DNA from 2 places in the Specibacter sp. AOP5-B1-6 genome. Region 2 is predicted to be linked to the other one. Evidence: riboswitches for the same ligand, from Rfam matches in the RefSeq annotation. Region 2 holds a riboswitch; the other holds the start of a gene.
The links. Region 2 has a riboswitch for cyclic di-AMP ahead of ACT3TS_RS07595 (M23 family metallopeptidase). Riboswitches for the same ligand answer to the same signal wherever they lie in the genome.
Positions count from the first base shown of each region.

Region 1: it holds a riboswitch for cyclic di-AMP, as region 2 does, so the genes downstream of both, ACT3TS_RS04865 (transglycosylase) here and ACT3TS_RS07595 (M23 family metallopeptidase) in region 2, are expected to answer to the same signal.

Region 1 is NZ_JBQSVT010000007.1:1,012-15,791, reverse strand. Features, by position in the region: gene ACT3TS_RS04910 (excalibur calcium-binding domain-containing protein) at 1-1,047, shown strand, start outside; gene ACT3TS_RS04905 (hypothetical protein) at 1,285-1,425, opposite strand; tRNA gene ACT3TS_RS04900 (tRNA-Ser) at 1,696-1,785, opposite strand; gene ACT3TS_RS04895 (DNA glycosylase AlkZ-like family protein) at 1,867-3,051, shown strand; gene ACT3TS_RS04890 (hypothetical protein) at 3,048-3,254, shown strand; gene ACT3TS_RS04885 (nucleoside deaminase) at 3,337-3,771, opposite strand; gene upp (uracil phosphoribosyltransferase) at 3,857-4,495, shown strand; gene ACT3TS_RS04875 (SUMF1/EgtB/PvdO family nonheme iron enzyme) at 4,663-5,004, opposite strand; gene ACT3TS_RS04870 (formylglycine-generating enzyme family protein) at 5,001-5,534, opposite strand; gene ACT3TS_RS04865 (transglycosylase) at 5,492-6,250, opposite strand; cyclic di-AMP (ydaO/yuaA leader) riboswitch at 6,254-6,449, opposite strand; gene ACT3TS_RS04860 (MarR family winged helix-turn-helix transcriptional regulator) at 6,661-7,215, shown strand; gene ACT3TS_RS04855 (MFS transporter) at 7,216-8,490, shown strand; gene ACT3TS_RS04850 (winged helix-turn-helix domain-containing protein) at 9,168-10,004, shown strand; gene ACT3TS_RS04845 (SixA phosphatase family protein) at 10,105-10,626, shown strand; gene ACT3TS_RS04840 (YhgE/Pip family protein) at 10,646-12,682, opposite strand; gene ACT3TS_RS04835 (ABC transporter ATP-binding protein) at 12,679-13,662, opposite strand; gene ACT3TS_RS04830 (hypothetical protein) at 13,823-14,041, opposite strand; gene ACT3TS_RS04825 (N-acetylmannosamine-6-phosphate 2-epimerase) at 14,122-14,780, opposite strand, start outside.
Region 2 is NZ_JBQSVT010000011.1:43,094-57,873, forward strand. Features, by position in the region: gene ACT3TS_RS07560 (DNA repair helicase XPB) at 1-151, opposite strand, end outside; gene ACT3TS_RS07565 (helicase-associated domain-containing protein) at 246-2,162, opposite strand; gene ACT3TS_RS07570 (hypothetical protein) at 2,180-2,419, opposite strand; gene ACT3TS_RS07575 (cold-shock protein) at 2,619-2,999, shown strand; gene ACT3TS_RS07580 (DUF3027 domain-containing protein) at 3,011-3,562, shown strand; gene serC (phosphoserine transaminase) at 3,866-4,993, opposite strand; gene ACT3TS_RS07590 (metal-dependent transcriptional regulator) at 5,222-5,917, shown strand; cyclic di-AMP (ydaO/yuaA leader) riboswitch at 6,058-6,276, shown strand; gene ACT3TS_RS07595 (M23 family metallopeptidase) at 6,281-7,096, shown strand; cyclic di-AMP (ydaO/yuaA leader) riboswitch at 7,239-7,444, shown strand; gene ACT3TS_RS07600 (NlpC/P60 family protein) at 7,449-8,294, shown strand; gene ACT3TS_RS07605 (MDR family MFS transporter) at 8,487-10,088, opposite strand; gene ACT3TS_RS07610 (TetR/AcrR family transcriptional regulator) at 10,270-10,968, opposite strand; gene ACT3TS_RS07615 (NTP transferase domain-containing protein) at 11,058-12,200, shown strand; gene ACT3TS_RS07620 (molybdopterin molybdotransferase MoeA) at 12,208-13,494, shown strand; gene ACT3TS_RS07625 (alpha/beta hydrolase family protein) at 13,485-14,381, shown strand; gene ACT3TS_RS07630 (DHA2 family efflux MFS transporter permease subunit) at 14,471-14,780, opposite strand, start outside.

The DNA.
Region 1 (14,780 bases), on a different contig from region 2:
TTTCTGTGTTCTAGAATGACGTCAAGCCTATCTGGCGGCTTTTTTCGATCATCATTTGACCACCTGTTGAGGAACAACATGACTAAGAACTTTTCTGCAGGGACCAGCAAGGCCATTTGGCGCCCGACAGTATCATTTTGGATTACCGCGGCCGTTTGGCTCCTGTTCCTGATAATTGCTGTGCCGACCGGTGGGTTTGGCAGCTGGATGGTTGTGTTTGCCTTGTTCTTGATCCTCACCGCACTGTATGCGCTTCTTTTTGGTCGCCGATCGTGGATTGGCTTGCCGCACCGCAAGGGTGCTGGTGCCGCTGTTGGCGCTGGTGTGATTGCCTTGATTGCTGGTTCGATCGTGGTAACGGCAAGTGGTCCGATGCCCAGTACGGTGATGCCGCTCGCGGAAGTCAAGGTGGCATCGACGACTAGTGCTTCGCCGTCGTCCAACGCATCGGCCAGCGCAACTCCGAGCTCAACCCCCAGCCGCGTTCCGAAATCTCTGCTGCTTGAAGAGTGTTTCGACGATGGGGCAACCGTCACCGAACAGGCGGCAGGCTATGTCTGCACCCTTGACGACACAGGTGTGCTGGTGTGGATGTTGGAGAAGGACTCCAAAGCCCTGGTTTCAGATCGGGCCGAGGCAAAGCGAGTTGCGGAAGTCAAAGTGATCGCTGAAAAGATGGCGGCCGAGAAAACAGTGACAGACGAAGCTGTCCGTGTGGCGGCCGAGCAGGCAACTGCGGAAGAGGCCGCCCGTGTGGTTGCAGAGCAAGCTGTAGCCGAGAAAGCAGCTGCAGATGAAAATGTCCGTGTGGCGGCCGAGCAGGCAGCTGCAGAAGAGACCGCCCGTGTGGTTGCCGAACAGGCGGCTGCAGACGAAGCCGCCCGTGTGGCGGCCGAAGAGGCGGCTCAGCAGCCGGCGCCAGCAGCCGCATACTATCCGAACTGTACAGCGGCCAAGGCAGCCGGAGCGGCGCCCATCTACCAGGGCCAGCCCGGCTACCGATCGGCACTGGATAGAGACAACGACGGTATTGCCTGCGATAAGTAGAATTAGAACTGTTTCAGGTGACTCACTTGGTCACATCAGAACCACTGCTTCCCGGTATGTCCGGGACGCAGTGGTTCTGTGCGGCGGCAAGGGCTGTCGTCGGTCATCGCCGTGACTCGGTGCAGTAGCTCGGCCAACTCCGGTTCGTCGTCGACAAAGCGGACCGCCGGTCCATGGGGTGAAACACAAAAACGCCCATCGAAAACTCCGATGGGCGTTTTGCAAGTCGGCGTATTTTTACAGACCAAACCAGATCAGCAGGGCGAAGCAGATGATGCCGCCGCCCACTGTCCAAATACCGATCAGGTTGCTGGCCAGGCCGCCACGATCTTCTTCCTGCACAGGTGCTGAAGTCTTGTCATTAGTCTGGGTACCCAATGGTTTCCTTTGTTCATCGGCACTGAAATTCGGGCCGGGATGGTCGCTGCTCGGCTGCCACGCTGGTGCGGTGCGCAACGGAAAAAGTTCGCCGACGACATCGGCGCATGCCTTAGCTTACCAATTGCGGCCACTGTGACCACGTCCCGGGCACCCTCCATCGGGTCAACCTCGCGGAATTTGACGGTGGCGCTAACGAAGGCTGCACCATAAATGCACCACGGTACCCCTTGAAATGAAGAAAACCCCCGGTAAACCGGGGGTTTTCATTGGCGGTGACGGTGGGATTTGAACCCACGTCAGGCTCTCACCTGAACAACATTTCGAGTGTTGCACCTTCGGCCGCTCGGACACGTCACCAACGCGTCAACCTTACCGGCTCAAAGCGCTACAACAAAAATGGCCACCCGCACTCACCCCGGCATGGTGCAAGATGGGCACATGGACAGTGCAACGCGGCGTGCCTGGAGCTGGCACAAACAAGGTTTGGACGGCTCACTCGCGGGCAGCAATGCCGCGGCGGTTCTCACGTCGGCAGGGTGGGCGAGGTCCGTCGGCGGCGCCAACCCCTACCTGACGCTCTTCGCCCGCGCGGGCATCCGACGGGCGGAAGTCGACGCCGAGGCTGCGGCCCTGCGCATTCATGAACTGCCGACGGCGCGTGGCTGCACCTACGTGCTGGGCGAGCGCGACTTTGCCTGGGCGCTGTCGCTTGGCCAAGGCGCAGCAGAGTCGGCGGCAAAGGTCCTGGACAAGCTCGGCGTCGAACGCGGGGAAGTCGAGGCCTTGGCGGAAAAGACCCTGCAGGTCCTGCAAAATGCCGGCACGAACCAGGCCCTGGACCCGAAACAGCTCAAGGTACAGCTGGGGGATGCGGTGCGCAGCCTGGGTGAGGAAGGCAGGAAGAAGGGCGCCTCCACCACGCTGCCCACCGTGCTCGGCCTCCTGCAGGCCGACGGCCGCATCCGCCGGGTGCCCGTCAATGGCAGACTCGACGTGCAGCGCTACGCCTACACGGCCTGGGGCCTGCCGCCGGCTGTGGAATCTCCGGAGCAGGCACGGGCCAGGCTGATGGAAAACTACCTGCGCTGGACGGGCGGAGCCACGCTCAAGCAGACCCAGTGGTTCACCGCCTTCACTGTGGCGCAGGCAAAGGCCGCGCTCGCAGCCGCCGGCGCCGTGGAGGCCCACGAACTGTGGATGCTGCCGGCGGATGCCGACGCCGCGGCAGATTTCAAGGCCCCGAAGGGCGAGCAAATCCAGCTGCTGTCCGGCTCCGACTCGCTGTTCCTGCTCCGCCGCAATTCAGCCGACCACTTCGCCGAAGAGGATCGTGGCCGCCCCTTCGCCACCGAAAAGCTGGCGCTTACGGCCGATTTGCCTGACCACCCCATCGTCGACCGCGGACGGATCATCGGCCTGTGGCAGTACGAACCCGGCGCCGAACGCATCGCCCACTGGCTCTTCGATGCGTCCACCATCGCTGTTCGCCGGCGAATCGCTGAGGTTGAGGCGTTCATCCGCGAGGACCTCGGCGATTTCCGCTCCTTCAGTCTGGATTCGCCCGCCAGCAGGCAGAAGCGGATCGACGCCCTCAACACCGCGGCGGCGGCCGGCCGGCCATGAGGAGATTGACAGCAGGCGGGTTCAGCGCCGCGGTGAACGTCCCGGCTGGGGCGGTGGCGGGCGAGGGGATGGTGTCCGCCTACCCGTACAACCTCGACTGGTGCGACGACACCGGACGGAACAATCGCGTTGGCGCCGACGCCGCTGACTTCGAGCGCGCGTCGTGTGTGCTGCCAACGCAGCCGCTCCGCATCGAGCCCTGAACGCCCGGCTGGCGAGTTCCCCGGCTGGCGAGCGCCGGGCCGCGGGGTTCCAGTCCGCTGACCTCCCAGCAGTGGCGGCCGCTTACTGGCGGTGCCCGCCGAAAAAGTCCTTGAGCAGCGCCGCACACTCGTCCTCGCGCACGCCGGGAAACACCTCGACCCAGTGATTGAGCCGGCGTTCGCGCAACACGTCAAATACGGATCCGGCAGCGCCCGCCTTTTCATCCCACGCCCCAAACACGACGCGCGGCACCCTCGCCAGCACAATCGCCCCGGCGCACATGGCGCACGGCTCAAGCGTGACAACCAGGGTGCAGCCTGAAAGCCGCCACGACCCCAATTTCGCCGCGGCTTCGCGGATCGCCACCATCTCGGCGTGCGCGGTCGGGTCCCCGTGCGCCTCGCGTTCGTTGCGTCCCAAACCCAGGACTCCGCCGTCGGGCCCAAGCACGACGGCGCCAATGGGCACATCCGCCGTCGTCAGGGCGCGCTGTGCTTCAGTAAGCGCGAGACCCATCCAGCGGGCATGCAAATCCGTGGTGGTTGTCTCGATTGGGTGAAAATTCGATGTGTTGGGCACGGCTCAATGGTAGCTTTTATTCATGCGCGTATTCGTTGCGGATCATCCGCTTATAGCCCACAAGTTGACCGTTCTGCGGGACAAGAACACTCCGTCACCCGTTTTCCGTCAGCTCACCGAGGAATTGGTGACCCTGTTGGCCTACGAGGCAACGCGCGAAGTTCGTGTTGAGCCCGTCAGCATTGAGACGCCGGTAACCACCACCGTGGGCACCGGCCTTGCCAAGCCGACACCGCTGGTGGTGCCGATCCTGCGCGCCGGGCTGGGCATGCTCGAAGGCATGACCCGCGTGCTGCCCACAGCCGAAGTCGGCTTCCTTGGCATGGCCCGGAACGAGGAAACCCTCGAGGCCATCACCTACGCCGAGCGTCTGCCCGATGACCTGACCGGCCGTCAGGTGTACGTGCTTGACCCGATGCTGGCCACCGGCGCGACCTTGATCGAGGCATTCAAGTTCCTCTTTGACCGCGGCGCCGCCGACGTCACCTGCATCTGCCTGCTCGCAGCCCCTGAGGGACTGGCCAAGTTGGAAGCCGCCCACGGCGGACGCGACAACGTGCACGTGGTCCTTGCTTCAATTGACGAAGGCCTCGACGAAAACTCGTACATTGTTCCCGGCCTGGGCGACGCCGGAGACCGCCTCTACGGCATCGTGGACTAACAACGCCTTCTGTTTGTCCCAATCTGAGTAAAACTCAAGCTGGGTGTGCCGCATGACACTGTTATGCGGCACACCCGCCACGAGTTCAGCGCAGATTGGAACAAGGTCCGCCGGCTGAGCCCGTTTTCAGCTGCTGAGGCAGCTGCGGAAGCGGCTTCAAGTGTGGGCTACAGGCCGCGCAGGGGTGTCCAGCCCATGGGCAGCGGGCCCTTGATGTCGGCCCGTTGCCGGTCAGCCGCAGCCGACCAGCCTTGGGCTGCAGCCGAACGGCCTGCGGCCGGCGCCCCTGCGGCCGAGCAGCCCTGAGCAGCGTCAGGCACTCCGACAACCCCACGGGCCACCCTGAATCCCACATCTTCGAGTACGGCATCGGGTGCACTGCCCCGGCGCACGGACGCGCGGGCGCTCCACTGCCGATCGTCCCAGCCGGCGCCGCGCAAACTTCTGTAGTCCCCGTAGCGGGCGGTATCCGCGTAATTCCAGCACCACTCCCAGACGTTGCCAATCATGTCGAACAAGCCATGGCTGTTGGGGGTCTTGAGGGCAACATCCTGGGCCCGTCGACGGCATCGAACGCCGTCCAGGCAATCTCCGCCAGGGGCCCGTACGTCGGCGAAGAGCTTCCTGCCCTGGCCGCCCACTCCCACTCGGCCTCGGTGGGCAGGCGGTAGCCATCGGCGTTGACGTCCCAGGCAACCTCCCGGCCGCTGAGCGCGTAGGCAGGGGTGCAGCCCGCCAGCTGCGAAGCGGCATTGCACCACCGGACAGCGTCAAACCAGGTGAGGGGATGCATGGGGACGCGGGAAAGCATGGGCGGGGTCCCGGCGTCGTCCATCACCGCGTGCCAGTTGGCCCGGGTGATTTGGGTGCGTGCCAAGTGGAAGGGCAGCAGCTCGACGTCGCGGGCCGTGCCGGTGCGGGCGTCGGGCATGGTGAGGGTGCCGCCCAGAATGGGCAGCAGGACAGGCGCTGCCTGCGACGCCTCAGCCGCCAGTTTTAGTACCAGCCCACTGAGTTTGAGTGTCCCCAGGCGCCGCACGGTGAGCCATAGCGTTGCTGGATGTAGCCCATGCCCCAGCGGATCTGCGTCTCGTAGTTGGTGCTCCAGTCGCTGCCGGTGGCTTCCATTTTGCTTGCGGGAAGCGACTGGGCGATGCCATAGGCGCCGCTGGAGGCGTTTTCGGCCGAGGTGAGCCACTCGGATTCGCGCTGCCACAGCTGGGTGAGGCAGCTCATCTGGTCCGCGCCCCAGCCGAAGGAGCTCAGCTGGCCGGCGGCATAGGCCTGGGCGGCGGCAGGATTGTCGCCGGAGGGAGCTGCCTTCGAAGCTGCAGCAGTCGTGGTGGCATCGGCCTTGACGTCGTTCGATTCGGCCTTGAGGGCTGCGTCCGCCGGCTTTGTGCTCGACGTGATGCTGGGGCCGGAAAAGCTGATCGGCGCGTCAAGCGGGGCCGACACTGCCGGTGCTGTGGTGCTGGCGGCAGAAACGAGGCTGCCCGGGTTTGCGCCGGCGGCCTGCTGTGTTCCCACCTGCTGGGCGACGGCACCGCCGGCCACGAGTGCGCCAAGGACCGCCACTGCGGCCATGCACTTGGCCGTGGTGGTGACGGCGGAGACTGCACCGGACGGACCGGCGGCCCGGGTCCGGGCGCGTGCTCCCGCAGGTGATCCCGTGCGGGTGGACGCAAGCCCAAAAATCGATGGACGGCGCTCTGGTTCGGCGCGGCGACGGCCGCGCTGCGGTGCAGCAGACATGAGTGGGCCTCTCTACGCCTGCGAGGTGAGCTGTCGGGAACGGACTAGAGAATCCGGCCGCACAGATCCCGGCAGCAAAATCACTGCTGCCTTCACTGCGCCGGCTTAACCCCAAGGGCTTCCATGTAGGAAGGGCCCATAAAGATTGGGTCCCCCGTCTCTGCCATGGTCAATGGATGGAAATGGGCGGCGGCAGAGCTCGGCGAACCGTCCATCGATGCCGGGAACCAAGGACGGTTCTGTGGGCACTTTAGACAGAGTAACGGAAACGAGACCCCATGTCACATTTTGGTAACAACCTTTGTAGTGCCGTGACCGACGAGTCACCTCCGGCCATTTACTTAGCAATGCTAACGATCTAGGATTGGAAGCTGAGCACACAAAACATTTTCTGAGGCAGCTGAGCACCCATGGCCGAACATTCACCGGCAAAAACTTCCACGCAACGCACGACGTCGTCCCCCGGCTCAGCTGCCGATGCCCCTGTTGCGCCGGGGCCGGGCGCCGGGCCGCCTCCGGGTGGCAGCGCGGGGCGCAAGGCAGCGAAGGGGATTGGTGCCGGGCCGCTGGCGGCGGAGCTGCGGGTGGCTGTCATGCGCACCTCGCGAAGGCTGCGCGCGGAAGCCGCCACCGGGGAGATCAGCCCCGGGCAGTATTCGGTCCTTGCCGCCATCATGGGCGGTCCACAGACGGTGGGCCAGCTCGCCGCCCGTGAGCAGATCCAGGCCCCGTCCATGACCCGGATCGTCAATGCCCTGGCGGAGGCCGCATTTGTCAGTCGAGAGGAAAACCCGCAGGACAAACGCCAGGTGCTGGTGCAGATCTCCGAGTCCGGGGCCGCCACCCTGCTGCGTGCCCGGTCCAAGCGGACGGCGTGGCTGGCGCAGAGGGTGTCGGCCCTGACCCCGCAGGAACGCGCCACCCTCCACGAGGCGGCACTGATTCTGCAGGAGATGAGCGCATAGATGAGTTCAATGTTCCGGGCGCTCAAGGTTTTCAACTACCGGCTCTGGGTAACGGGGGCCCTTGTTTCCAACATCGGCACGTGGATGCAGCGTGTGGCCCAGGACTGGCTGGTGCTGACCGTCCTGACCAACAACTCGGGCACCGCCGCAGGCATCACCACGGGACTGCAGTTCCTGCCGATCATTTTCCTGGGCCCCTATGCCGGGCTGCTGGGTGACAGGGTCAACAAGCGCAAGCTCCTCCTTGTCACGCAGACCGGCATGGGAATTTGTGCTTTCCTGCTGGGCATCCTCGTCGTTACGGGGACAGTGGAGCTGTGGCATGTGTATGTGCTGGCACTCCTGCTGGGAGTGGCCAGCGCCTTTGACGCCCCGTCGCGGCAGGCGTTTGTCTCCGAAGTCGTCGCCAAGGAGGACGTGCCCAACGCCGTCGCCCTTAACAGCGCCTCCTTCAACCTGGCCCGCCTTGCCGGCCCGGGCGTGGCAGGTCTTGTCATTGCCCTGGTGGGAACCGGTCCGGCCTTCCTGATCAACGGGGCCAGCTTCGTGGCCGTGATCTTTTCCCTGTGGCGGATGCGCCCCCACGAGCTGGCTCCTGCTGTGCGTGTCCCCCGGGCCAAGGGGCAGATACGCGAGGGCCTGCGCTACATCCGCCAGCGCCCGGACCTGATGATGATCATGGTGCTGGTCTTTATTGTGGGCACTTTCGGGATGAACTTCCAGATCACCAATGCGCTGATGGCCACCACGGTTTTCAATCTGGGGCCGGGGGAGTACGGGCTGCTTGGCTCGGTGATGGCGATCGGCACGCTGGCGGCGGCCCTGCTGGCCGCGCGCCGCAAGACGATGCGCATGCTTTATATTGTGGGCGGCGCCCTGGCGTTCGGCGTGACTGTGGGCGTGGCAGCCTTTATGCCGAGCTTTGTCCTGTACGCCATTGCGCTCGTGCCCGTGGGGCTGGCGTCGCTGACGTTCATGAACGCATGCAACACCACGGTGCAACTGACCACGGACTCGGCCATGCGGGGGCGGGTGCTGGCTGTCTACATGGTGGTCCTGCAGGGCGGGACGCCCATTGGCGCGCCGCTGGTGGGCTGGATTGCCACCGAATTTGGTGCCCGCTGGTCGCTCGGCATGGCCGCGGTGGTTGCCGTGCTCGCCGGTCTGGCCGCCCTGGTCATGATGAACAGGCGCAACAACGTCAGGCTGCGGGACCAGATCAGGGCCGTGCGCCCGTTCGCGATGGTGCCGGGGCTGCGTCGCTCGGCCGGTTAGCTCTGCCGGCGTCGCCCGGCCGGTTAGCCGGTGGCGGCCAGGTGCCGGCCAGGTGCTGCCGGCCGCCCCGGATGGGCGCCGGCAGGTAAACATTTGTTTACTTAGCGGCAAATTATGAAAGAAAGCTGAGTGTCGCTGAGAGCTTGCCGACACCGCGCCAACCGGACATCACGCGCGCATGAACTTATTCATCCAGAATCCATATTTGGGCGAATTTATTAATCCAGAAATCAAAATTGAGCTCGGGATATTTGATAATGGCACGATTTGAGGGGCGAAATGACAGTAAAAAATTAGTGTCAGTTTAGTCACAATGCGGGGCAAGATCTCATATGCTGGACATTTCCGGCCTATGTTACTTGCTAGTTTGGTTTGTTACGTAGGACACTGGCTAATGTGAACACCCACTCAGTGAATTCTGCAGCCGCAGCAACTGTCCGTCTCGGATCGACCGGACGGTTCATGCGTGGTTGTCGAATGCAGGCCTAAATCACAACCCTGGATGCCACGCAATGTCGACAGAACATGTCCAGGCACAACGTGGCGAACACCAGACTTGGCCCATGGGCCGGCCCTCAGTGCAGCGCATCAACGTACGGGGCAGCAAAGGTTTTGGATCCTCAAAACCAATGGAAGCATTCGCGCCGTTGAGTACGGCCATACAGCTAGGTAGTTCAATGTCAGTAGCATCCGGTTACGTCCACATCTCCGTTAGAAATGCCGCCAAGGGCCGCAGTGCAGGGCCGGTGCCGCCGCCCCGCCCGGCCGCTCTCGAGCACCCCGGCTATGTCAACAGCTACCGGTCCGAGACCGGCACAGCCGCCGCCCGCCTGCGCGCGGTTCCCCGCAATGAAAGCAACCCCATGACCGAGCCCACCCCCGTCATTGCCGGGGGCGACAAGCTGCACGGCGTGAGCCCCGACAACGTTGCCCGGGGCTTTGTCCTCTATGTGGGTGTTGACGAGGACACCGCTGCCGCCGCCGGCACGTCCCTGGCCAAGCTCGCCCAGGACATCCGTGCCTACGCCCAAACCCTTGTCCCGCAGGCCCAGAGTTACGCGGCTGTGGCGATTGCGCCGTCGGACGTTGTTGGCAGTGCGTTGGACGTTGTCCGCTCCACGTTCGGCGACCCGACGGTGGCCACCCGCCAGCGCCAGGAAGCAATCCGCATTCCCGCCGTTGAGCAGCGTCCTTCGGGCGTGCTGATCGACCTTGCCCGCCGCGAAGTCCACCTGGACGGCGACACCTTGAACCTCACGTTCAAGGAATTTGAGTTGCTGAACTACCTGGTGGAAAACGGCACCCGCACCGTGGGCCGCGACGAGCTTCTCGAGGGCCTGTGGTCCAACGCCGACGAGATCCCCAACGAGCGCACCATCGACGTGCACATCCGCCGCCTGCGCTCCAAGCTGGGCCGCCTGGCCAACACGGTCCGCACCGTCCGCGGCGAGGGCTACCGCTTCTACGAGCACCCCGAAGTGGTTGTCTGGGCCGCCCCGGAATACTCCATCTGATTTCCCTTCCGGATCTTTTCCGGACGGTTCGACGGCGGATCGCTCACCTCAGGTGGGCGATCCGCCGTCGTACCTCTTTAAACGTCACTAAACTGTGGGGATGAGCGAACACCACATTAAACGGCTGATCCTGATGCGCCACGCAAAAGCGGCCTTCCCCCTTGGCGTGGAAGACCACGACAGGCCGCTGGCCCAGCGGGGCCACCACGAAGCGCCGCTGGCCGGCAAGTGGCTGGTGGAAAATGACGTGCTGCCCGACTTTATTTTGTGTTCCTCGGCGCTGCGGACCAGGCAGAGCTGCACATGGGTGTGCCAGCAGCTTGGCGATAAGGCGCCCACCCCCAAACTGGAGTCCGGGCTGTACGCCGCCGGGGCGGCCTCGATGCTCTCGGTCATCAACCACGTCCCGGAAACCGTCGGCACCCTCATGGTGATCAGCCACATGCCCGGCATCCAGTCGCTGTCGCTGCGGCTGGCCTCCAGGGAGTCGGACCAGGACGCGTACATGGACCTGGCCTCAGGGTTCCCCACCAGTGCCTTTGCGGCTTTTGAGCACGACGGCGACTGGGCCACCCTCGACGGTCAGGATGCCCGGCTGAAGCATTTCGTGGTGCCGCGCTAAATTTCCCGGCTGCCGGAAATCAGGCCTCGATCTCCGGCATCAACGTCTTCAGCGTCCACGTCTTCTTCTTGGTCACGGCGGCCCAGGCAAACAGCAGCCCCAGGACCATGTAGCCCAGCAGGCCAAGCACAATGGGCACCAGCGGAGCCAGGTCCGCCCCGTAAATCAAGTGCCGCATGCCCTCCACCACATGCCCCATCGGCAGGACCTGGTGCATGATGTGCAACGGCTCGGGCGTGGTCTCCCACGGGAAGGTGCCGCCCGAGGAAACGAGCTGGAGCACCAGCAGGATCAACACCACGAATTTGCCCGGCGTGCCCAGCAGCGCGCATATTCCCTGGATCAGCGCCGTGAACGCCAGCGACGCCAACAACAGCAGTCCCAGGGTCAGCCATGGATGGCTCGGTTCAAGCCCCAGCCCAAACTTTACGACGGCGTACAGCAGCAGGGCCTGTGCCGTTGCGACGGCGGCAAACGGCAACCAGCCGCCCAGCGCGATTTTCCACGACGGCGCGTTGGAGGCCAGCGCCCGCACCGTCAGCGGCCGCATGACCTGGATCAGCATGAACGCGCCAATCCACAACGCCAGGACCAGGAAGAACGGCGCCAGCCCGGACCCATAGTTGGCGGCCTGGGCCTGCGAGACCGAGTCCACGCGGATGGGATCGGCAATGACGCCCGCAGCGTTTTGCTTGTCCTTGTCGTTGGGGTCGGGCACCTGGCCGGCACCCTTGTGCAACTCCGTGGACAGCTCGGCGGCGCCGTCAGAGAGCTTACCGGAACCGTCCTTCAGGTCCCCGGCGCCGGTGTCGAGCTGCTTCGCCCCGGCGGCCAGCTGGTTTGCACCGTCAAGGGCCGTGTCCTGCCCCTCGGCAAGTGTTGCGGCACCTGTGGACAGCTCCCCGGCCCCTGCATGGGCCTGCGCGATGCCGGCTGTGAGGGCGGGGGTGGCTTCGGCCAGCTTTGCAGCCCCTTCGGACACCGCGGCTGAGCCGTCCGCCAGCTTTTGGATATCGGCGGCGTCGGTCGCGAGTTGATCCTTCAAGCCGGTGATGGTGGAACTGGTGGCGGCCGTGGACAGCGATGTGCGAATCTTGTCCGCCTGCGCCTTGGTGAGGATCCCGTCGCTGACGAGCTGGTCCAGTTTCTCACCGATGGCCGCCGTGGACGCGTCGTCGATCTTCTCCGCCGTGCCGATGGCCCCCTGGACCTTGGTGTTCAAGGTGGCGTTGCCCTCAGCCACGGCAGCGGCGCCGTCGGCCAGTTGCTGCGTGCTATCCGGCAGGGTGGCCGTTTGAGTCTCCAACTGGCCAAGGCCCTGCTCCAGGGTGGCGGCACCGGCCTGCAACTGCTTGGTGCCCGTCACGAGTTGCACCTGCCCGGCAGCCAGCGCATCGGCACCCGTCACCAAATCGGTGGTGCCGGTCTTCAACGTTGCCACCCCGCCATCCAGGGTGGCGGCGCCATCCGCCAACTGTTTCGCGCCGTCGGCCGCTTTCACCAGCTGCGCATGGATGGTGCCGTAGCCGGTCAGCAGCGAGTTGGCCGTTTGCTCGCCGACCTGCTGGGCCACAGACTCGTGCACCTGCGTGGCAACCTTGTCCACGATGGAGGTCAGCAGATAGTTGTTGGCGTCATTGGTGGTCACGCTCATCATCGCCTGCGTGGCTGAATCAAAGTTCTCCGGCGACGCCAGATTGGCCGAGAAGTCCTTCGGGATGGTCAGTGCAAAGGCAAACTCGCCGCTCTTGACGCCCGCGTTGGCTTGCTCCGGCGTGGCAACGAGCTGCCAGTCGAACTTGTGGCCCTCAACCAGGTTGGCGGCCACATCCTTGCCAACGTGCAATTCCTTGCCGTCCTTGGTGGCGGCGCCCTCGTCCTGGACCACGACTGCGGCTTTGAGCTGGTCGAGGTTGCCGTACGGATCCCAGTTGGCGTAGAGATACACGGCGCCGTACAGCAGCGGCACCATGACCATGGCCACGATCGTAAGTTTCGGCAGGATCCCGCCGGTCATGCGCTTGAGCTCGGACAGCGCCAATCGGAAGACTGTCATCGGGATTCCTCTTCCTGCTCTGGGTGTTCGTGGCGGGGGTGTTCCTGGCCGGCCGGGGCCTTGTGGGGACTGGGCGTCGGGCCGGCTGGGTCCGGGGTCGGGCCAGGGTCGGGAGTGGGCTCGATGCCGGGCCCGGACTCGGCGGTGGTGTCACTGTCCCCAACGTCGACGGTGGGGGCGGCGGCCGCGTCTGCGTCTGCCAACTCTGCCGGGCGGTTGCTGCCGTGTGCGGCGGCCGGCTGCCGGTCGCCGTCGGACTTCATTTCCGCATCAGCGCCGGACGGTTTGGCAGCCTCAGTAGCGCCTGCGACCGCATGGTCCGCCTCCGCATTGCCGGCGACCGCGGATGGCCCGTCCCAATCATCAGGAAGGCGCCCCACCACGCCAACGACCATGAGCGGACGGGACGAAGCGTCGGTACGGGCATCGGGGCCAAGGCCAATCCTGCCGGCGGCCGTTTGCTCCAGCAGCGGCAGCCATGCGGAGACGTCGGCCGTGTGCCGGTCGGGGGAGTCCACGACGACAAGATCGACGTCGCGGTTGGCCAGGGCCAGCTCAAGCTGCAGATGCAGGAGCCTTGCCGGTTCGAGCTCCTCCACCCATTTCTCCAAAATGTCGCGGAACCCGTGCTTGACCAGCCACTCCGTGGGTCGCGTGCGGTCCCGGAACTTCAACGGCACCAGGGCCAGGTCCTCCGAGGTCAGGGACCTGACGGACAGGTGGTGTTCGGGAGCGTTGACATCCGGGGCGTCCACGATCGCGCTCCGCCGGCGCAGCGAGGACATGGCGTCGTCGTGGCCCAGCGTCACGCTTCCCGTGGTTGGCTTCATGCGGCCGGTCAACGCCAGGGCCAGTGCGGTGCGCCGCTCCTGCCCGTCGGCTTGGATCAGCAGGACCTGCGCGCGTTGCGCCTCCACCGTCGTGGCCGGCAGGAGGGTGTGCCGCCTGCCGTCGATGTGCAGCTGGTTCGTGGTGAGCATGCGGGGCGCTCCTTCGACAGTGGTGTGGGCTGGACAAAAATATCAGCGCCGGCAGGTCAGTGCAAAAAATGTGGGGCATCTTTCACCTGCCACTGTTCCATAAACATCGGCCGCAGGGCGGCTGCGGGCCGCTGTGCCGCCCTGTGCGTCTCCCGGGTGCTCAATCCACGCCGAAGTGCGCCGAACCGGCGGGGCGGGGCCGCTCCGTCAGTTCCAAACTGCAGCTGATGCTGTTTTTGGCTGCTGAAACAGCATCAGCTGCAGTTTCGATCCGGGGCGCGCCGGATGCCGGGCGCCGCGGCTGAACCATCTGCCAGTTGGTGAAGGCAAAACGACGCGAGAGTGCAGGAAATGCCGCTTCCACGCGTGAAAGCGGCATTTCCTGCACTCTCGCGGGGCGTGAGGGGCGCAACGTGCACCCTCGCGGGGGCGCAACATGGGTCCCCGTGGCAGGCGGTTTTAGTCGCTCAATGCCGCCTTGAACCAGCCGGTGATGGTTGAGGGGTGAGTAATGGCGGTGCCCACCACGACGGCGAACGCGCCGGCGTCCAGGGCGGCGCGGGCCTGTGCGGGGGAGTGGATGCGGCCCTCCGCGATGAGCGGTTTGCCCAGGTTGGCGGCAGCGATCTGCGCAATGAGTTCAAGGTCGGGGCCGTCGGTCTTGGGGCGTTCGTCCGTGTAGCCGGCCAAGGTGGTGCCGATCAGGTCGGCTCCCGCTTCAACAGCGGCAACGGCGTCGTCGAAGGACCCGCAATCGGCCATCACCAGGGAATTGGAGTTGGCGTGCACCTCGGAAATGGTCTCGGCCAGGGTCAGCCCGTCAGGTCGGGGCCGGCGGGTGCCGTCGATCGCCACAATGTGCGCCCCGGCGCTGGCACAGGCCAGGGCGTGGCGCAGCGTGGGGGTGATGAAGACGCCGTCGTGGCCGTCCTTCCACAGCCCGATGACGGGAACCTCAACCGCTGCGCGGGCAAACTGGATGTCGGCAATGCCCTGCACCCGGATTGCTGCGGCACCGCCGGTAACGGCCGACGCCGCCACCTGGGCCATGGTGCGCGGGTCCCGCATGGGTTCACCGGGGTACGCCTGGGCGGACACCACAAGCTCCCCGGCAAGCG
Region 2 (14,780 bases):
GCGGGGTGATCCGGTAGCTGTGCATGTGCTCCGGCGCCCGTTCCAGTTCGGCGAAGGCGGCGATGGCGTGGCGGGCGGGGGTCGATTCCGGGTGTGCCACTTCCAGCAAGATCGTTTTGTCGCTCTGCACAATCAAGGGGCCGTCAGCCATGGTGCGCCTTCCCTTTTGGTGGGCTGGTCCTGCCGGTTTCGGATGAGGCTGCCTGTTCTGTAGCCATGATGCGGTGAATGCTGAACCGCCGTTCCTACGAGCTGCCTGGCGGCCGGGCCCGGAGCGTCCCGGCGACGAGCGATATCGGCCGCAGCAACAGCCGCTCACGTTCCCCGGCACCATCGACAACCTGCAGCCACACGTCGGCTCCGGCTTCAATCGCCTGCCGCAATTGTTCCATGACCCGCGACGGACCCGATTCGCCGCCGTCGTCGGCGGCCCACACCGGCTCGCTGCGCAGCCGCGAAATCTGGGCCGTCACTTCCGCCTCGGACGGCTCGGGCATGGAGCCGTCGGCCCGTTCAAAATAGTCTGCCGCGGCTGAACCGCGTGCTCGCATTGAGCCCTCGGGTCGGGGAGGCACGACGGCGGAAACCGGGTTCCGCTTGGTCGCGGGCTGGGCAGGTGCAGACGCGGCAAGGGCTGGCGCGGTTGGCCCGGTTGGTTCGCTGTGTTCCCCGGTGCGGCGGGCGGCGGCGGTGACCAAGTACTCCAGCGATTGTGGCACGGCTGTGCTTGAATGGCGGCGCAGGAACGCGAGAATTGTGTTGCTGTCCAGGCCGGCGGCCATGGCGGCCTCCAGCGAGGTTTGGCTAAAGCGGAAGATGCCCGCAGCGCCCTGTCCCTCGGTGGACGCGAGCAACTTCAAACGAGCCGCCACTGCCGGTGCGAGGAAACCCGGCGCGACGGCCGTCAAGTCGCCTTGAATGACGAAATGCTCGATGGGAGCCGGCAGCAGCAGGTGCAGCGAGGCACCAGCAGCGTCCCAATTCCCGAGGCTGACAGCGCGACCCGGATCGCTCAGGTTGCCCACGCCGGTGAGCCCCAGCAGCTCCATCTCGTGGAGGATGTCCGGCACCAACTTTGACAGCTCCTCCAGCTGGCGGGGGTGGCGCCAGCGAAGCAGTGCCAGGACGGATGCAGCGTCGGGTGCCGGGCTTGTGCTGCTTTGGGGGACTGGCGCTCGTGCTGGCGTGGTGGCCGAGGCGGCCGGGGTGACCGGAGTGACTGCGAGGTCGCGGACTGCAGACAGAACGTTGCGGCGCAGTGTCCGCGCCTGGGGATGCCCGGCAGCCGGTGCCAGCGGCCTTGCGGCTGCGGGGACCTTCGCGGCTTCCGGATGCGGTAAAGATGAAAACGGGAGCGCGGGTGAAAGTGTGGTTGAAGGTGTGGGCTTCCTGCCGCTGTCCTGCCAGGCCTGCACCAGCGCGAGCCATTGTGCGGTCCTGTCCAGCTCAAGCCATCCGGCCGCCGCTGCCCGCCATCGCAGCGCACTGCTGTCAAAGCGGATCAGCTGGGCCCTGGCAGCAAGTTCCAGATAAAAGCACAACTGTGCTTCATTGATTTGCAGTGATCCGGCCAGCTTTCGCACGGTTCTTACACCCAGTGCTCCGCTGCGCAGGGACTCCATGGGCGTGTGGCCGGCCAGTTCCACCAGCCCTGTCATGTTCCGCAAGAGTGTTTCCATGGCGCTGCCCGCGGCATTGTCCCGAATCCGGAGTGGAACCGGCAGCGTCGTGGCTGCTGGCGGCTGGGACCGCAGCGGCCCGGCGAAGGCGGGGCCGGGCGTGTCTCCCGCCGGGGCCTTTCGGCCCAGGGAGGATCCCACGGAGGCGAGGGGGAGAAGGTGGCGGGTGCCGCCGTCGTGCTTCTGTTGATTGTGTGCGGGCTCAGCGGCAACCAACAGTGCCAGCGCGTGCAGCTCAGGGAGCCACGGGGTGTGTTCCTCGGCAGCGTCGCCGGCAGCCAAGGCGGCCAGCACCTGCAACTGCGGCAGGTTGAGCCGGTCCAGGGCCAGGTCCACGCTGTGTGCCGTGGACAACCGGCTGGCCAGGCCGGCAAAGTTGGCGACCGGCGGGGCCATGGCATCCGGGCGCAGTCGTAACAGTTGCACCAACTCGGCATCGGAACGGTCCGCCAGATCTGCGGCCAAGGCGGCCAGGGTGCTCATGGCATTCAGCTGAAACGTTAGAGCCGGCGGCGGATGGTCACCGAACGCAGGACGCTGGCGCCCATCATGAGGAACGCGAGCGGGAGGGCGATCATGGAAATCCAGTTGAAGCCGGGCCACGGTGAGCCGCCGGCCCATTTGCTGATCAACACGACGATGAGGCAGACAAGTGCTGTCAAGGCCATGGCCATGGCCGCGTAATTGAACAACTGCCAGCCGCGGTTGACGGGTTGCGGGGCGGAAAAATGGGGGCTCATGGAGTTAACGCTAACAGCGGACAGGTGTGGCACAAACCGCAGCAGTTTCGCCAACACGGTAACCTAGAGCCTAGTAGAGCTATGCAATCTGTCACTGAAGGTATCGGCCGCATGATTCCTGGCCCGGGTACGGCGAAGATGAATCGCACAGTCGGCAGCATGTGATTCCGGCCAACAAGACTTTTAAGGGGTAAGGCAAGTGCCAATTGGCAAAGTGAAGTGGTACGACAACGAAAAAGGCTTCGGCATCATTGCTGCCGATGACGGACGCGAGGTGTTCCTGCGCGCCAATGCACTGCCCGCGGAAGCAGGCGACATCAAGCCGGGCATGCGGATGGAATTTGGTGTGGCCGACGGACGCAAGGGCGCCCAAGCCATGGCCGCCAAGCTCCTGGACCGCGGCGCATCGGTGGCCAAGGCCAAGCGGATGCCCGCACGCGACCTTGCCCCCATCGTGCAGGACCTGGTTTCCTTGCTTGAACACTCTGTGGGATCCCTGACCAACGGCAAGTATCCTGACGGTGACGCGAGCAAGATTGCCGCAGCATTGCGCAAGGTTGCCGACAACTTCGACGCATGACGGTGCCCACCATGACCGAACTTCCCGGCGAATCAGCCGCTCCAGCAGTTCCAGCCGCCATCCCCGAGGCGCGCCCCGGCGTGCCCCTCTGGCGGGTGGGAAAGCCGGATGCCTTCCTTGCAGCTGAGGTGGCGACCGCCCGCACTGCCGTGCAGAGCATTGCCGGCAGCGGGGACATCGGCAAGCACCTTGGCGCCCGCAGCGAGGGTGTCAGGTGCGTGACGCACTTGTTTGAATCCGAAAAGCCCGGGTACCGGGGCTGGGTGTGGTTTGCCACGCTGGCCCGGATCTCGCGGGGCAAGGCCGCGACCGTCAACGAGGTGGGACTTTTGCCCACCGAAGATTCTGTTCTGGCGCCGGCGTGGGTGCCCTGGTCGGAGCGGGTTCGCCCTGAGGACCAGCAGGCAGCAGATGCCGCATCGGGCCAAGGTGCACCGGCGGAACCGGCTCAAGAACCGACTGCGTCATCAGCAGACACCGACACAGACCCGGCAGCCGAGCAGACCGACGGATCCGCTGACGCCCAGGGCCACTGGGACAACGAATCGGAAGAGTCACACTAAATTCAGCTGGCGGGACTCAAACTCCTGCCGTGAAACAGCGCCTGCCCCGCGAATCAGCGGTCTAAATGGTGCCGGCGGGGACGCTCCTGCCGTGAAACAGCGCTTGCCCCGCGAATCAGCGGTTGCCCAACAGCTGGTTCGCGGGCCAGACGCTTGTTCGTGAGCAAACAGGCGGTCCCGGACGGCGGCACCGTCGATAGGGACGCAAAAACGCACAGGAAAGGCCCCTCCAACCACTGGAGGGGCCTTTCCTTGCATCGGGGCTCAGGGCGCTGAGCCGCTGAGCCTCTGGGCGCGGGCCGGCTACATGTTTTCGATCACGTAGTCGATGCAGTTGATGAGTGCCGAGACGTCTTCCGGATCGATGGCAACGAAGGTGGCGATGCGAAGCTGGTTGCGGCCAAGCTTGCGGTACGGCTCGGTGTCCACGATGCCGTTGGCGCGAAGCACCTTGGCAACGGCTGCGGCGTCCACGGAATCGTCAAAGTCGATGGTGACAATGACATTTGAACGGTCTGCGGGGTTGCTGACGAACGGGGTGGCCACCGGCGAAGCTTCTGCCCAGGAGTACAAGCGTCCGGCTGAATCCGCGGTGCGTGCAGAGGCGAAGTCGAGGCCGCCGTTCGAGTTGAGCCACTGCACCTGGTTGTTGAGGGTGACGAGGGTCGACAGCGCAGGCGTGTTGTACGTCTGGTTCTTCAGCGAGTTGTCGATGGCGGTGGTCAGGTTCAGGAAGTCCGGCACCCAGCGGTTCGACGCACCGATGCGGGCTGCACGCTCCAGCGCGGCGGGGGAGAACAGGCCAAGCCAGAGTCCGCCGTCGGAGGCGAAGTTCTTTTGCGGGGCGAAGTAGTAAACATCGCTTTCACGCACGTCCACGGCCAGGCCGCCGGCGGCTGAGGTGGCATCGATCAGCATCAGGGCGCCGTCGTCGGCGCCGGCGACCCGCTGCACGGGAGCGGCAACGCCGGTGGAGGTTTCATTCTGCGGCCAGGCGTAGGCGTCCACACCGGCCTCGGCCACTGCCACCGGGCGGGTGCCGGGCTCGGCCTTGATGATGGAGGAGGAGTCCAGGAACGGGGCGTTGTTGGTGGCCGCGGCAAACTTGGAACCAAATTCACCGAAGGACAGGTGCTGGGCTTTTTTCTCCACAAGACCAAACGAGGCAACATCCCAGAATGCCGTGGAACCGCCAACACCCAGGATGACCTCGTAGTCGTCAGGGGCGCCAAAGAACTGCTTCAGGCCGCTGCGGACGTCGCCGACAAGGTTCTTGACCGGAGCCTGGCGGTGGGAGGTGCCCAACAGTGCAGAGCCTGCTTCGGAGAGTGCCGCCACCTGCTCGGGGCGGACCTTGGAAGGGCCCGCGCCAAAACGGCCGTCGGCCGGACGCAGGTTGGCGGGAATGGTGAGGGGCGTGGAATCGCTCACGAGTTGCTCCAAAAATTATGCGATGGAAGGTATGTCGGTGCCAGTGGCTGCTGCCAATTCTGCCGTAGAACCGGCTCCAGCGGAAAAAGTGTCCGCGGGTCAAGAAATATTCTGCACCGGGGATCGGTTCCAAGAAGAGGGCGTGGATTCCCGGGATCGTTGCAATCAGGCTAACGTAGACACGAAAGTCCTTGCCCCAAACTTGCCCAATAACAGGAGGATGCTGACGTGGCTGATCTGATTGACACGACGGAAATGTATTTGCGGACAATCCTGGAGTTGGAAGAAGAGAACATCGTGGCCTTGCGGGCGCGCATTGCCGAGCGCCTGCACCACTCCGGCCCCACAGTCTCCCAAACCATTGGACGCATGGAACGCGACGGCCTGGTCATAGTTTCCGGTGACAGGCATTTGGAACTGACCCCTGCCGGACGGGACAAGGCCACCCGCGTCATGCGCAAGCACCGGCTGGCTGAACGGCTGCTTGCCGATGTCATTGGCCTTGACTGGGCGTATGTCCACGAAGAAGCCTGCCGCTGGGAGCATGTGATGAGCGAAAGGGTTGAACAGCGTTTGTTCGACCTGCTGGGCAGGCCCAACGAGTCACCGTACGGGAACCCGATTCCGGGGCTTGAAGAGCTCGGAGGTGAGATTGCTCCCGTTTTTGCGGCGGGGCTGGTCACGCTCGTCGATGCCATGGCCACGTATTCACCCGGCCAGGAGGTTGTCATTCACAGGCTCTCCGAACGCATCCAGGTGGAGCCGGAACTGCTGCTCCAGCTAGATGAAGGCGGCCTGCGGCCCGGCGCCAGGATTTCCCTGGCGCAGGTGGGGGAGTACATTTCCGTCCGCGTCCCGGACATCGAAGGGGCGCTGGAGCTCCCGCCTGAGGTCGCCTCACATGTGTTTGTCGCCATGAGTTAGAGTTTCCACTGTGACCAATCACTATTGACAATCTCGGTAACGGAATTGTTACGTTTACCGCTTGTACCGTATAGTAATATTCTGACGCCGTAACCAAAGCGTTACCATTTTGCGACACCGAACCTTGCCTTCGCAACAATGGACAGTAATCACTAAGGCAGGGGCGGGGGAACCACATTCGGCAGACGTACAGTCTGCCTTGGGGTGAAGCCCACACTCGAAACGCAACACACCTGACTGGCCCAATCCATTGGACTGTGCCATGGCCAGATGTGTGCCAAGAGCTTGGGCCGGATCAACAGCATGACTCTCTGATCCGAATCCGACAGCTAACTTCGCAGGTGCTTTATAGAGAGGTAATTAGTGTCAGAAGTTAAACAGCGGGGACGCCGTCGGGCGTCGTCGCCGGTAACTCATGAGCTTGCATCCCTGCCGGGAAGCCGCCGTGCAGCCATTGCTGCAGAGCGAATCAGCTCACCATCAAACATTTCAGTGGCCCAGCTGCTGCGTGCAGGTGTTGCCAGCGGAGCCGGCCAGAAGGTTGGCGTGGCCATGGCCGCGACAGGCCTGGTCCTGGCAGTCACGCTGCCGTCCACACAGGCCATTGACACGCAGCACATTGAGACCGCAACAGCGGCATCTGTGGAAGCGGAGCCTGCCGTGACGGCCGGGGCGGAAATCCCCATCGCCTTCGCCGCCCCTGAGGTTGGCAGCGCATTGAACCCCGATGGCCGGCTCAAGGAAACCTTGAAGGTCAACGCCTCCGACGTCGCCCCGCAGGCTGCCAAGGGGACTCTCGGAGCCCCGCTGGAGAACCTGGTGCCAAGTTCGCCGTTCGGCGGACGCATCAGCCCCATCACGGGTCAGGTTGACGAGCAGCACACGGGCCAGGACTTCGCCATTGCGAGCGGCACTGACGTGCTTGCGGCCGCCGGCGGAACTGTCACCTTCTCGGGCTGGCACCAGTACGGTGGCGGCAACCGTGTGGTCGTGGACCACGGCAACGGGCTCTCAACGTCCTACAACCACATGAGCAGCAACTCCGTCAAGGTTGGCGACAAGGTCGAACGCGGCGACGTGGTGGGCCTCAGCGGCTCCACAGGCGCCTCGACCGGCCCGCACCTGCACTTTGAGGTCATCGTCAATGACGAAACCGTCGATCCCCTGGGCTGGCTTTAATTCCTCCACAGGCGACTTTTAGTTACGAGTTAGTCACAGGACCGTGACCTGAACGTGACATTGCCAAAAATCTGTTGTACCGTCGTAATCGCGCCAACTTCGAATCAAGCTGGCGCCCATGGGTTGATTGCCTAGCTCTGCCACTACTCATGGTCCGTTCGTATCAATCGTCTGGCAGGGGCGGGGGAACCAATAATCGGACTGCGCGTCAAGCAAAAGTCCTAGGGGTGAAGCCGCGAAGCGTTCAACGCAGGAAAGAAGAAATTCTTTCGGTGTGCCAACGTGGAGCGGCCGGGTGACTCCCATCCGAATCCGACAGCTTACCTCGCAGGCTTTGGGAGAGGAATCCTTCTTGGCTTCAAACACTGCCCTTGGGCGCCACCGCGCCGAGGTTGTTAAGACCAGCCCGATCTCCACCCTCACGAAAGCCGTCAGTTCCAATGCCGGCGGGGTTGGTCGTCAGGCCGCAGTAATCGCAGCAGCCTCCGGACTGGTGCTGACATCCGGTATCGCAGCAAATGCGGCTACTCCCACAGTGGAGCGCGCTTCTGACGGTGCCACCACGCTGAACCTGAACACGGAACTTGCTTCCGTAATCACGGCAGCATCCACGGTGAAGATCTCATTCGCCACCCCCGCCATCACCTCCACCCCGGCTCCTGTAGTTGAAGCGCCGGCAGTTGTAGAGGCACAGAGCAGTGAAGTTGCTGTTGAGCCGGCTGTTGAAGCCGTTGAAGCAGCGCCCGTTGTTGAAGAAGCGCCGGTTGCTGAAGCAGCACCCGTCGTTGAAGAAGCACCGGCAGCAGCACCTGCTCCGACTGTAACCACCAGCACTCCTGAAGCTGCACCCGCACCGGCAACCCAGAGCGGAATTGGCGCAACCATCGCCAGCGCCGCACTGGCCCAGCTTGGCGTTGCCCAGGATTGCACCGCACTTGCCAGCAACTCTTTGGCTGCCGCTGGAATCAACTTCCACGACTGGCCCGCTGGCTACATGAGCTTGGGCCGCACGGTTTCACAGGCCGAAGCACAGCCCGGTGACTTGATTTACTACGCCGACGGCGGCGCGGGCCTGGCCCACATCGCTGTCTACATTGGCGACGGCCAGGCCGTACACGGTGGATGGGAAGGCGGCACAACCGCAGTCTTCTCCGTCAACGTCGGTTCAGGTCCCGTTTTCATTGCGATGGGTCACTAAAGAACGTTTTTACCCAATGAACCCCGTCTTCGGACGGGGTTCATTCGTTTAACGGGTGTGGACTTCCATTCGGCCCAAACCTGACGCCCGGGCCAGTCGGCGCTGGTGTGCCACGGTGCGGCTTTCCGGCAAAGTACGACGACGGCCCCAGTTGCCTTTGCAGCGGAGGGCGGACACGCTCCGCCGGTGGTTCTACGCGCCGTCGCTGCGCTCGGGTTGCGCCGGCTCCTGTCGCCCGGATTCGGGCTGTGACGGTCCGCGGTCGATGGTGGTGGCCAGCGGGATCTCCTTCACGAAGAGCAGCAGGATCCCGGCCAGCACCAGCAGCGGAACCATGTACACAAAGATGGGTGTCAGGGCGTCGTTGTAGGCGCCGATCACAATCCCGCGCAGCTGTTCGGGCAGTTGGCGGACAATTTCGGGTGTGAGCGAGTTGACGGCCCCGGCGCCCTGCCCGCCGGAACCGCCGGTGCCTGCCAGCCGTTCCGCCAGGATGCTCGTCAGGCGGTGTGCAAACAAGCTGCCCACCACGGCGGAGCCCAGTGATGCCCCGATCTGGCGGAAGTAGTTGTTGGATGCCGTGGCCATGCCCACCTGGGAAATGGGGAACTGGTTTTGCACAATCAACACCAGGATCTGCATCGACGTGCCAAGCCCGATGCCCATGATGGCCAGGTAGGCGCAGATGACCCAGACAGGCATGGTGGGGGTCATGCTTGAGAGCAGCACCAGCGCAACTGCCACAATGAACATGCCGGTGATGGGCAGCCACTTGTACCGGCCGGTCCTGCTCACCAGCTGCCCTGAGCCGATCGAGGTCACCAGCAAGCCCGCCATCATCGGGATCATGAGGAAGCCGGCCTGGGTGGCGTTGGCGCCGGTCACCATTTGCAGGTAGGTGGGCAGGTAGGCGAGCGTGCCGAACATGGCGATGCCCGTGATCAGCCCGGCAGCGGTTGTGAGGTTGAAGTTGCGGTCCTTGAACAGGTGCAGCGACATGATCGGGTGCTGGGCACGGTGTTCAACCAGCACAAACAGCAGCGCGGCAAGCACAGTGCCCGCACCCATGCCAATGATTTGCGGTGAACTCCAGTCGTACTTGGTCCCGCCCCAGGTGCTGACCAGCACCAGCAGGGTCGAGGTGGCGCCCAGCAGCGCCATGCCGGCAACATCCACACGGGCCTTGGTGCGCGGATGCGCCGGCAGCCGCAGGAAGAACGCGGCCGAAACAATGGCCAGGATGCCCAGTGGAATGTTCATCCACAGGCCCCAGCGCCAGCCGATCCCGTCGGTGAACCAGCCGCCCAGCAGCGGTCCGGCCACGGACGACAGCGCAAACACGCCGCCCATGATGCCCATGTAGCGCCCGCGCTCCCTGGCCGGGACGACGTCGGCAATAATGGCCTGCGAGAGCAGCATCAACCCGCCGCCGCCGAGCCCCTGGACGCCGCGGCCAATGATCAGCCACGTCATGTCCTGGGCAAAACCGCCCACGATGGAGCCCACGATGAAGATTGAAATGGCGCCGATGAACAGGCCCTTACGGCCGATGAGGTCGCCCAGCTTCCCGTAAATCGGCAGCATGATGGTTGAGGCGAGGATGTAAATGGTGATGACCCACAGCATCTCGCTGACGCCGTTGAGCTCGCCAACAATGGTGGGCAGGGCCGTGCTGAAAATGGTCTGGTCAAGCGAGGCCAGCAGCATTGTCAGCATGAGTCCGGCAAAGACCAGCAGGATGCTGCGCCGGTCGCCGGTGGTGGGTGGATGCACTTTATGGGTGGTTGCAGTCATGGTGTTTTCCTAGCGGCCGGATGTTTTTGCGGGCGGCTGTGGGGGATCTTTCTGGTGAAGCACGACGGCGTGCTGCCGCCGGCCTTGGGTTGCGGCGCCGGCTTGCGCTGGACGGCCAGGGCGACGGGCGGCTTGCGCTGGACAGCGCAGGATGCGGACAGACCGGGATGCCGGCAGCTGGTTAGGGCCAGTGTTCGTTGCTGGTGATCCGTTGAATCAAGGCCGACGCGGCCTGGACCAGCTCTTCGCGGGTGTCGGTGAAATTGCCTGCCACCCACTTTTGCATCGCAAAGCGCATGGCCCCCGAAACGAGGGAAACAACCATGCGGGCCTCGTCCTCAAGGTCGGGTGTTTGGTCCTCGCTCCGGCCGTGGAAACGGTATCTGTCAAGGACGCAGCCGACGTAGCTTTCCTCGGTCTCACTGATCCGGGCCTTTTCCCGGTTGAGAAGTTCAGGGGTTTGGTGGATCAGCTGGTGCCTGGCCTGAAACAGCTCAAAGTCCGCGTCGACCGAGACGAAGGTTTCGGCAATCATGTTGAACAAATCGCCAAACACGCTGGAGCCACTGCCCGCAACGAAGGCCCTGTGCTGCTCCGGCGTGGGCATAACCCTGGTGGGGCTGACGTACACGCCTTCCTTGCTGCCAAAGTAGTTGAAGAAGGTGCGTGCGGAGACCGTGCTGACCGCACAGATCATGTCCACCGTGACATTTTCATAGCCGTGTTCAAGCCCCAGCTCGATGGCGGCACGGCGGATGGCCAGCCGTGTGGCAGTGCGTTTTCTGTTGCGCAACGTGTCTTGGGACAGTGCTGCCCGGGCGTGGACGGCCGGCGGAAGGGCTGGCAGGACTGGGGTTGTCAGCGGTGAATCAGTGCTCATGGTGGCTCCAAAGGGTGCACAGCATGTGTCGCGTATTTCCGAACGGCACAACTCCAAGTCTAAATGCAGTTTGTGCAAATGTGCAGTGAGTGCACGAATCTTTTCTGGGGGCTCTTGTCGGGGGCTCTTTTCTGGTGGCTGTTGTGGTGCTTCCGGGCCGACAGGCCGGATACCATGGCACCCATGACGACTTCGATGTGGTGCCCGTGCATGCGATAGTGCTGGCCGGCGGGCGCTCCCGCAGGCTCGGCGGGGTGGCGAAGGCCGGACTCACCCTCGAAGGGCTGACATTGCTGGCGCGAACCGTGGACGCGGCAGCCCACATCATCTCGGGATCGCCCGCCGTCGCTGCGCCAGCCACAGCGCGCGGGAAGGGAAACACGCAAGGCCGGATCGCCGTCGTGGGTCCCGTGGAAAAGATTGCGCACTGGCTGGAGACCGCACAATTCCGAGAGCACGTGACAACGGTCCAGGAGGACCCGCCGTTTTCAGGTCCCGCGGCCGGCATTGCCGCGGGCCTGGCAGCGCTGGGGGACGCGGACGGGGATGTGCTCGTCCTTGCCTGCGACATGCCACGCGCGGCGGAAGTTGCCCGTCTGCTGGTCCGGGAATTGTGGGAAGTTGCCGGTGATGCGGGTGTCATGGCGGTGTCGGACGGGCGGAAGCAGCCGTTGGCAGCCATTTATCCGCTGGCGGCGTTGCGGACGGCTGTGGGCGAGGCGCAGGCGGCGCACCGTCTGGAGAATGCCTCGGTTTTCTCCTTGCTTGCTAATGTGAACATCAAGGAATGCGTCGTGCCTTCAGGCCTGACGGCAGACATCGACACCTGGGAGGACGCCCGCGCGCAGGGGATTGCTGCGGGGCCGCCCGACACGAAAGGTCAGCAAGTGGAAAATCAAGATGAGGTTTTGCAGGCGTGGACCCGGAAGCTGCTTGAAGCCTTTGAAATTGCCGACATTGACGTTGACATCCACGCCGTGTTGAACCTGGCAGGGGTTGCCGCACACTCAATCGTGCGCCCCGCGGCCCCGTTGACAACGTTTGTGGCCGGACTCGCCGCAGGGTTGGCCGCCGGGTCGGGCCAGGCAAGCGAGGCTGCTTCCATGAAGGCGGCGTTGGGTCTGGCCAAGCAGCTTGCCGCGGCCGAGGCACCCGCGGCCCAGGCACCGGCGGCCGAGGCACCCGATGCGGCAGCTGGCGGCAGCGCTGCCGAAACCCCCGCCGGAAACTAGCATCACCATGGTTGATGGTGTGGACCCGGCCCCGTCCGGCCGGAAAGCTGGCAACGATTCGGCGCCCGCCGTCGAAACTGCCGCCGCGGAAACGCCCGCGGAAACGCCCGCCGTTGTCCTGCCCCACACCTGGCAGGAAGCCCGTGACCGTGCGTGGGAGGTTGCCGTGCCGCTGCCTGCCCACGCCGTTCCGCTCGCATCGGCCATGGGGCGGATCCTTGGCGTCGACGTCTTCTCCCGCCACGCCATGCCACATTACGCTTCCTCGGCCATGGACGGCTGGGCTGTTGCCGGCAGCCCGCCGTGGATCATCGCCGAGAAAGGCCACAAGCTCGCAGCTGGCCAGGCCGTTCCCATTCTCACCGGGGGTCTCATGCCGCCCGGTGCCAAGTCGGTGCTGCGCAGCGAGTCCGGCACGCTGTCGACGGACGACGACGGTCTGCCGGTTTTGGTGCGCGGCGCTGCGGCCCGTCCCGGCGAACCAAAGAACGGCCAGCACATCCGGCCGGCCAGCCAGGAAGCCGAGGCCGGGGAGCGGTTGATCGAGGCCGGCACCACCTTGAACCCCGCCCATGTTTCCTTGGCAGCCCTTGGCGGCCTGGACGAACTCCAGGTCCTTGGCAGGCCTGCCGTAAAAATCGTCCTCACGGGCGACGAAGTGGTGCCCTCCGGCATCCCCGAACCCGGCTTTGTCCGCGACGCGTTTTCGCCGCAGCTTGGCGCGGTCGTCGCCATGCTGGGCGGCTCCGTTGTTGGGCTGCAGCGGGCGGGGGACACCTTGGCCTCGATGCTCGACGCGCTCGTCGACGACGAGGATGACCCGGCCGACGTCGTCATCACCACCGGCGCCACGGGCCACTCAAGCGCAGACTTTCTGCGGGAGGCCATCACGGCAATGGGCGGCACCTTCCACGTCCCGCAGATCGCCATGCGCCCCGGCCACCCCACCCTGCTGGCCGAACTGCCCGACGGCCGCTTCATCGTGGGCCTGCCCGGCAATCCGCTGGCCGCCATGATTGGCCTCATGACGCTCGGCACCCCGCTGCTGGCCAGGCTGGGAAGCCTGCCCCGGCCGGCCACCACGGAGGTGGCCTGCGGCTCGCCCATCAAGGAATACCAGGGCCCCACACGCCTCATGCCGTACAAATTGGTGTACGGCCTCGCGTCCCCGTGCGCCAACAGTGACTCCGCCATGATGCGCGGACTCGCAGCCGCCGACGGCGTCATGGTTGTCCCGCCGCACGGCGCCAAGATGGGCGAGACGCTCAGCGCAATGGCCCTCCCATGGACGTGAGCTTCACCTGTCCGGACGGCCGCACGCTGCATGGCCACCACTTCGAGGTGCCCGACGGCGTGGAGCGGCTTGGCACCGTCGTCATCGCCTGCGCCACGGCCGTCAAGGCGAACTACTACCACCGCTACGCCGCGTTCCTGGCCGACAACGGTTTCGCGGCCGTCACCTTCGACTACCGGGGGATTGGGGCATCCCGCGGCGGGTCGCTGCGCGGGCAACAGGTGCGCTGGCACGAGTGGGGATCCCTGGACATCGACACCGTGCTTGCCTGGGCGTTGGAACAGTCGCCCAAGCTGCCGGTGCACCTTGTGGGCCACAGCTTTGGCGGGTTCGGCGTGGGGCTCGCCGAACATGCGGCCGGCCTCTCCCGGATTCTCACCGTGGGCGCACAACACGCGTACTGGCGGGACCTGCGGTTCAAGGACAAGGCCGCCCACTGGGGCCGGGCAGCCATCACCGTTCCGTTGGTTGCCGTCTGCGGCTACTTCCCCGCCAAGCGCCTGGGCGTGATGGAAGACCTCCCGGCCGGTGTGGCCCTAGACTGGGCCCGCAGCCGCAAGAACTTTACGACGGCGGCTGCCGGCTCCCAGCGCGACGCCCTGCGCGCGCACCAAGCCGCCGTGACGGCACCCATCCTGGCCCTGGCACCGAACGACGACTCCTACGCCACCGTTCCGGCCATGGAAAGGGCCGCCGCCTACACGCCCAACAGCACGTCCCGCATCATCCACCTGCGTCCCGAGGACTACGGCGAAACAACGCTTGGCCATTTTGCCTTGTTCCACAGCCGCTACCGAACCACGTTCTGGGAACAAACCCTGGCCTGGCTGAAGGACGGCACCTGGGACGCAACAGACGCAACAGGCTCGACCAGCCCCGCCCCTTAAAGCCAAACCCTCCTGCAGGTTTGGGGCGTTTTGACCAGACCCTCCTGCAGGTCCGGGGCGTTTTGAGCAAACCCTCCTGCAGGTCCCGGTCAGGCGTTGACTGGCGATGGCAGCGGAACGGGCGTCCCGCCGTCGTGCATGTCATCCGGCATGGCGGCGGCAAGCTCCCTGGCCCGGATCAGCGACGGCAGCCACAGGGCCGAGATGGTCGCAATGACGAGGACCGCAGCACCAACGTAGACGGCGGGGATGGCGGCGTCCACGAACCCGGTGGGCGTGAGCTGCCCGCCGGCGCCGGTGAACACGGCCGTGAGGACCGCCACGCCCAGGGCCACGCCAACTTCACGCAGGGTGGCATTGGTGCCGGAGGCCTTGGCGTGGTCGTCGTGCTGCATGTTG